2 regions of the Aeromicrobium sp. CF3.5 genome follow, and region 2 is predicted to be linked to the other one. Evidence: predicted binding sites of a transcription regulator. Region 2 holds the regulator's gene; the other holds the start of a gene.
The links. Region 2 encodes HrcA, which represses chaperone genes, less so after heat shock. Its sites were predicted from a motif close to TTGGCACTCGNNNNNNNCGAGTGCCAA; they were not measured.
Positions count from the first base shown of each region.

Region 1: the regulator HrcA is predicted to act here: its motif matches at 2,056-2,082, upstream of groES (co-chaperone GroES).

Region 1 covers NZ_JBIMEZ010000002.1:347,162-350,575, forward strand. Annotated here, with positions in the region: gene groL (chaperonin GroEL) at 1-1,591, opposite strand, end outside; gene groES (co-chaperone GroES) at 1,686-1,979, opposite strand; gene ACHAA3_RS05240 (THUMP-like domain-containing protein) at 2,201-3,355, shown strand; gene ACHAA3_RS05245 (5-oxoprolinase subunit PxpA) at 3,372-3,414, shown strand, end outside.
Region 2 covers NZ_JBIMEZ010000002.1:34,254-37,667, forward strand. Annotated here, with positions in the region: gene dnaJ (molecular chaperone DnaJ) at 1-1,123, opposite strand, end outside; gene hrcA (heat-inducible transcriptional repressor HrcA) at 1,186-2,217, opposite strand; gene ACHAA3_RS03755 (hypothetical protein) at 2,313-2,726, shown strand; gene ACHAA3_RS03760 (DUF3097 domain-containing protein) at 2,719-3,414, shown strand, end outside.

The sequences.
Region 1 (3,414 bases), 310 kb from region 2:
GACCTGCGTGCGCGTCCTCGTCCTCTGCGGGCTTCTCGACCACGAGCGTCTCGGTCGTCAGCAGCATCGCTGCGATCGAGGCGGCGTTGGCCAGCGCGGAGCGCGTGACCTTGACCGGGTCGAGCACTCCCTGCGACACGAGGTCGCCGTACTGACCCGTGGCCGCGTTGTAGCCCTCGCCGCTCTCGCGAACCTTGTTGACCACGACCTCACCGGAGACGCCGCCGTTGCGGGCGATCCACTCCAGCGGGGCGTCGGCGCCGAGGCGCACGATGCGTACCCCAGTAGCTTCGTCCCCGCTCAGGCCCAGATCCCCTTCAAGGATCGAGACCGCGTGCACCAGTGCGCTGCCGCCACCGGCGACGATGCCCTCCTCGATTGCCGCGCGAGTCGCCGAGACGGCGTCCTCGATGCGGTGCTTCTTCTCCTTGAGCTCGACCTCGGTGGCTGCGCCGACCTTGATCACGCAGACGCCACCGGCCAGCTTGGCCAGTCGCTCCTGCAGCTTCTCGCGGTCCCAGTCCGAGTCGGTGTTGGCGATCTCGTTCTTGATCTGGTCGACGCGGCCCTCGACCTGGTCGGCCTCGCCGCCGCCGTCGATGATCGTCGTGTTGTCCTTCGTCACGACGACGCGACGGGCGGTACCCAGCTCCTCGAGCCCGATGGTCTCGAGCTTGAGCCCGACATCGGGGGTGACGACCTCGGCACCCGTGAGGGTGGCGATGTCCTGCAACATGGCCTTGCGGCGGTCACCGAAGGCCGGAGCCTTGACGGCAGCCGAGGTGAAGGTGCCCTTCATCTTGTTGACGACCAGGGTCGAGAGCGCTTCGCCCTCGATGTCCTCGGCGATGATGAACAGCGCCTTGCCGGCCTGCACGACCTTCTCCAGCACGGGCAGCAGGTCGGCGATGGCCGAGATCTTGCCCTGGTGGACCAGGATGTACGGGTCGTCGAGGACCGTCTCCATGCGCTCGGTGTCGGTGACCATGTACGGCGACAGGTAGCCCTTGTCGAACTGCATGCCCTCGGTGAACTCCAGCTCGGTGCCCATGGTGTTGGACTCCTCGACGGTGATCACGCCGTCCTTGCCGACCTTGTCGAACGCCTCGGCGATGAGGGCGCCGATGACGCCGTCACGCGAGGAGACGGTCGCGACATCGGTCATGTCCTTGATGTCGTCGACGTCGCGGGCCATCTCGTGCAGCTTGTCGGTGACAGCTGCCACGGCGGCCTCGATGCCCTTCTTCAGGCCGACCGGGTTCGAGCCGGCCGCGACGGCGCGCAGTCCCTCGTGGACCATGGCCTGGGCCAGGACGGTCGCGGTGGTGGTTCCGTCACCGGCGACGTCGTTGGTCTTGGTGGCGACTTCCTTGGCCAGCTGGGCGCCGAGGTTCTCGAACGGGTCGTCGAGCTCGATGTCGCGAGCGACGGTGACACCGTCGTTGGTGATCGTGGGGGCGCCCCACTTCTTGTCCAGGACGACGTAGCGGCCCTTGGGGCCGAGCGTCACCTTGACGGTGTCTGCGAGCTTGTCGACACCGCGCTCGAGCGCGCGGCGTGCCTGCTCGTCGAATTCCAGGATCTTGGGCATGCGCAGTCCTTTGCGAAACGGTGAATGGAAAAACGACGCGCCCCGACCCTTCCCCCCTCAGCTGGAACGCTGAGCGGAGGATCGGGGCGAGGCGTCAGGAGACGATGGCGAGAACGTCGCGCGACGCGAGGATCAGGTAGTCCTCACCGCCGTGCTTGACCTCGGTGCCGCCGTACTTGCTGAACAGCACCTTGTCGCCGACAGCGATGTCGAGCGGGACGCGGTTGCCGTTGTCGTCAATGCGACCGGGCCCGACGGCGACGACGGTGCCCTCCTGCGGCTTCTCCTTGGCAGTGTCCGGAATGACGAGTCCGGATGCAGTGGTCTGCTCTGCCTCGGCGGCCTGGATGACCAGACGATCTTCGAGTGGCTTGATGGTGACCGACACGATGTCGACCTCCCCTTTCAGCGTGGAACATGGACGGATGGGCGAGGATCTCGCCGCTTCAAAATCTAGCACGCCGCTGGCACTCGACGAGAGAGAGTGCTAATCCTGGCGGCTTCGCCGCCCCGCGGCTCCGCCGCTCACCCGTGCTTCGCCCGGGACGTCTTGCCTCGCTTCGCTCGGCCCGCTGATGACGTCGGGGGTTGCGCTGGGAGACTGGCCTGGTGGAGGTGGAGACGTTCGAGGAGTTGTTGACGCCCTCCGGGCGGGCGTTGCTCGACGAGATCGCCGAGCGGGCCGGGGTCGAGAGCGATCTGGGGCTCGGCACGCGGTTGCGCCGTACGTACGCGTCCGATCTCGTGGCAGCTGCCGTGACGCAGAACCACCTGCGCGGCAAGGCCGTGGCCAAGTTCGGGCCGCTGGCACGCGATCTGTTCTTCACCCACGACGCACTGGAGCAGTCGACTCGATCTTCGGTGGCCGATCACCGGGCCCATCGGCTGGCCGCCAGCGGAGCGGTCGCGGTGGTCGATCTCGGGTGCGGCATCGGCGGAGATCTGCTGGCCTTGGGGCGAGCAGGACTCCGGGTGCGGGGCATCGAACGCGATCCCGTGCGCGCCGCGATCGCGCGGGCCAATCTCGCAGCCGCCGGACTCGAGGGCACGGTCGAGGTCGGTGACGCCGAGACAGTGGTGATCGCCGACGACGAGGTGGCCTTCATCGATCCGGCTCGTCGCGATGCACGCGGACGCACCTTCGGCACCGCGGACCTCCAGCCGCCATGGGACTGGGTGCGAGAACAGCTGGCCGGTCGCTGTGTCGTCAAGGTGATGCCGGGCCTGGCGCACGACGACGTCCCCCCGGGAGTCGAGGCCGAGTGGGTCAGTGACGGAGGCGACCTGGTCGAGGCCGCCCTGTGGGGTGGGCCCTTCGCGAGCACGACGCGACGCGCGAGCGTGCTGCCCGCCGGAGCGACCCTCGTCGAGACCGGCGAGCCGGCGGCGATCGCCCCGGTCGGCGCACACCTGTACGAGCCGGACGACGCGGTGATCCGCGCCGGCCTGGTCGGCGAGTTCGCGGCCACCGTCGACGGCTGGTTGCCCGACCCGCACATCGCCTACGTCAGCACCGAGACCCAGCAGACGACCCCCTTCGGCCGGGGTTTCACCGCGGTCGAGGAGCTACCGTTCCGCGAAAAACCGCTCAAGGCTGCGCTGCAGGCTCGACACGTCGGCACGCTGACCGTCAAGAAGCGCGGCGTCGAGATCGTTCCCGATCAGCTCATCAAGCGTCTCAAGCTCAAGGGTCCGGAGAAGGCCCTGATCATCATGACGCGGGTCCAGGGAGCCGGCCGCGCCTACCTCGTCACACCCCACTAGTCCAAGATGTGAACCCATGGACCTGAATGCGGACCTCGGAGAATCGCCCGAGCAGTGGG
Region 2 (3,414 bases):
AGGCGTTCTTGATCTTGCCGAACACCGACTGGTGCTGCGGGTCGAGCACGGCCTGGGGGCGGTCCTCGCCGCGCAGCTGGGCCAGCTCGGTGAGCAGCTCGTTCTGGCGCGCATCGAGGTGGTCGGGCGTCTCCACGACGACCTGCACCAGCAGGTCGCCTCGGCCCGGACCGCGCAGCCGCGGAACGCCCTGTCCCTTGATGTGCACGACGTGTCCGGACTGGGTGCCGGCCGGGACCTCGATGGCGACCTCGTCGTCGTCGAGGGTCGGCAGGTCGAGGTGCGCGCCGAGCGCCGCCGCCGTCATGGGCAGGGTGACCTGGCAGTGCAGCTGGTCGCCCTGACGGTTGAACACCGGGTGATCGGCCACGTTGACCTCGAGGTACAGATCGCCCGCGGGACCACCACCGGGCCCCACCTCACCTTCGCCGGACAGCTGGATGCGCGTGCCTTGGTCGACTCCGGCCGGGATCGACACCGAGATGGTGCGCCGCGAACGGACGCGTCCCTCGCCCGAGCACTCCGAGCACGGTTCGGGGATCGTCGTGCCGAACCCCCGGCAGGCGGGGCACGGACGAGACGTGCGGATGTCGCCCAGCAGCGAGCGCTGCACCTGCTGGACGTCGCCGTGACCATGACAGGTGCGGCAGGTGACCGGCTCGGAGCCCTCGGCGGCGCCGCTGCCCTCGCACGTGGTGCACACGACGGCCGTGTCGACCTTGAGATCGTGATCGACGCCGAACACGGCTTCGCCGAGGTCGACGTTGAGGCGCAGCAGAGCATCCTGTCCGCGTTGGGTGCGCGAGCGCGGTCCCCGGCCTCCACCTCCGGCGTTCTGGCCGAAGAAGGCGTCCATGATGTCGTCGAAGCTGAAGCCCTGGCCGTATCCGGCGCTGCCTCCGCCGCCGCCCATGGGGTCGCCGCCGCGGTCGAAGACCGAACGCTTCTGCGGATCGGACAGCACCTCGTAGGCCACCGTCACCTCCTTGAAGCGATCGGCTGCTTCGGGCGCGTCGTTGACGTCGGGGTGCCACTGCCGGGCGAGGCGGCGGTATGCCTTCTTCAGCTCGTCAGCGGTGGCCTCACGGCTCACGCCGAGGGTGTCGTAGTAATCGGTAGCCATCTCAGTCCAGTCCAGTGTTCGTCACAGAAGTCAGGTGGTGCAGGTGCATCGTTGCAGGATCGTCAGGGATCGGGCGTCCAGTGCTCGGTCAGGATTCCGCCCACGTAGCGCGACACCGCGGCAACTGCCGCCATCGTCGAGGGGTAGTCCATGCGCGTGGGACCCACTGTCCCGAGTGTGGCAAGTGCCTGCGCCTCGCTGCCGTAGGGGGTCGCCACGACCGTGGCCGCGGACAGTCCCTCGTACCCAGTCTCGTGCCCGATGCTCACCGAGAGTCCACCGGTGGCCTCTCCGAGCAGCTTGAGCAGCACGACCTGTTCCTCGAGTGCTTCGAGGACCGGCTTGATGGAGCCGTCGAAGTCGGCACCGAAACGGGCCAGGTTGGCCGTGCCGCCGATCGCGATGCGCGCATCGGAGCGCTCGTTGGAGAAGGTCTGGGTCAGCGTGGTCACGATCGCCGTGACGACGGGGCGGTGCTCGGGACGGAAGGTGTCGATCAGCTCGGCCAGTCGCAGCGAGGCCTCGGGCAGACGCTCGCCGACCGTGGCGCCGACGATGCGTCGGCGCAGCTCGGCGAGGAGGTTGTCGTCGGGGGCCTCGACCAGCTCGACGAGACGCTGCTCGACGCGACCGCTGCTGGTGATGACCACCAGGAGGACGCGGGCGGACTCCATCGGGACGATCTCGATGTGCCGCACCGAGGACCGGGTCAGCGACGGGTACTGCACGATCGCGACTTGCTGCGTCAGCTGCGCGAGCACCTTGACGCTGCGCTGCACGACATCCTCGACGTCGACCGCTCCGCCGAGGAACGTCTCGATCGCGCGCCGCTCGGGCGCGGACAGCGGCTTGACGGTGGCCAGCCGGTCGACGAAGACCCGGTAGCCCTTGTCGGTGGGGATGCGGCCGGCGCTGGTGTGCGGCGCGGTGATGTATCCCTCGTCCTCGAGCACGGCCATGTCGCCACGGATGGTGGCTGGCGAGACGCCGAGCTGGTGGCGCTCGAGCAGGGAGCGCGAGCCCACGGGTTCATGGGTGGCGACGTAGTCCTCGACGATCGCGCGCAGGACGTCGAGCCGACGTTCGTCGGACATGATTCACCTCCGCTGGGGATCGTGCTGCTGGTTGAGCGGCCCCTCGTCGGGCGTGTTGTCTGGCACTCGTGCAGGGCAAGTGCCAGTCTAGCGAGATGTCTGTCGTGATCACGGGTGGCGAGCGAACCCTCACCTACAACCCGACCAAGATCACACTCGACGACGGCACCGACCTCGTGCACACGTCGCGCGGCGGTGACCTCGAATCGGTGTGGGCCGGTGATCTGGGCGACCTGTACGTGGAGGTCACCCATCTCGGCGACGGGCCCCGTGGCGGAGAGCTGGTGCTGGTGGTGCCCGACCGCGATCTGGTCGCCATCGGCGATCTCTACGATCCGGCGCCGACCCAGGTGGCCCCGGCGTGGCCCGTGACGATCGACCTCGTGCTGGGCCTCATGACCGCCACCACCACGGTCGAGACGAGCCACGGCGCCATCGATCGCGAACGGCTCGAGGCGTTCCACCAGGAGCTGCTGGCTCACCTCCACGGAGGGAGCCTCCATGGCTGACCGCTACGGGCCCGATGTGTTGTCCGGTGACTGGCGCAAGCCCAAGAACGGGCGCACCACCGATCATGCGGCCGATCTGGGTCTGATCATCGAGGACGCGGAGACCGGGTTCTGTGGCGAGCTGGTGATGCTGGAGAACGGCATCGTGGTGCTGGAGGATCGTCACCTCAAGCGACGCTCGTTCCCGCTCGGGCCGGGGTTCCTCCTGGAGGGCAAGCCGGTGCGGCTCGTCACTCCTCCGCGGGCTCAGCGCCGTCCCACCCGCACGGCCTCGGGATCGACCGCGGTGCACGACGCCCGGGCCAGGGTGGCGCTACCGAGCCGCATCTGGGTCGAGGGTCGCCACGACGCCGAGCTGGTCGAAAAGGTGTGGGGCGACGACCTCCGGGTCGAGGGCGTGGCCGTGGAGTACCTCGGGGGCATCGACGACCTCGCCGGCGCCGTCAAGGAGTTCGGCCCCACTGCAGACCGCCGGCTCGGCGTGCTGGTCGATCACCTGGTACCGGGGTCCAAGGAGTCGCGCATCGCCGACACGGTGTCGGGGCGGGCGAACGTCCTCGTCGTCGGTCACCCGTACGTGGATGTATGGCAGTCGGTCAAGCCCGACCGCCTCGGCATCGAGTCGTGGCCGGTCATCCCCCGCGGCACCGAGTGGAAGCACGGGATCTGTGCCGCCTTCGGGTGGCCG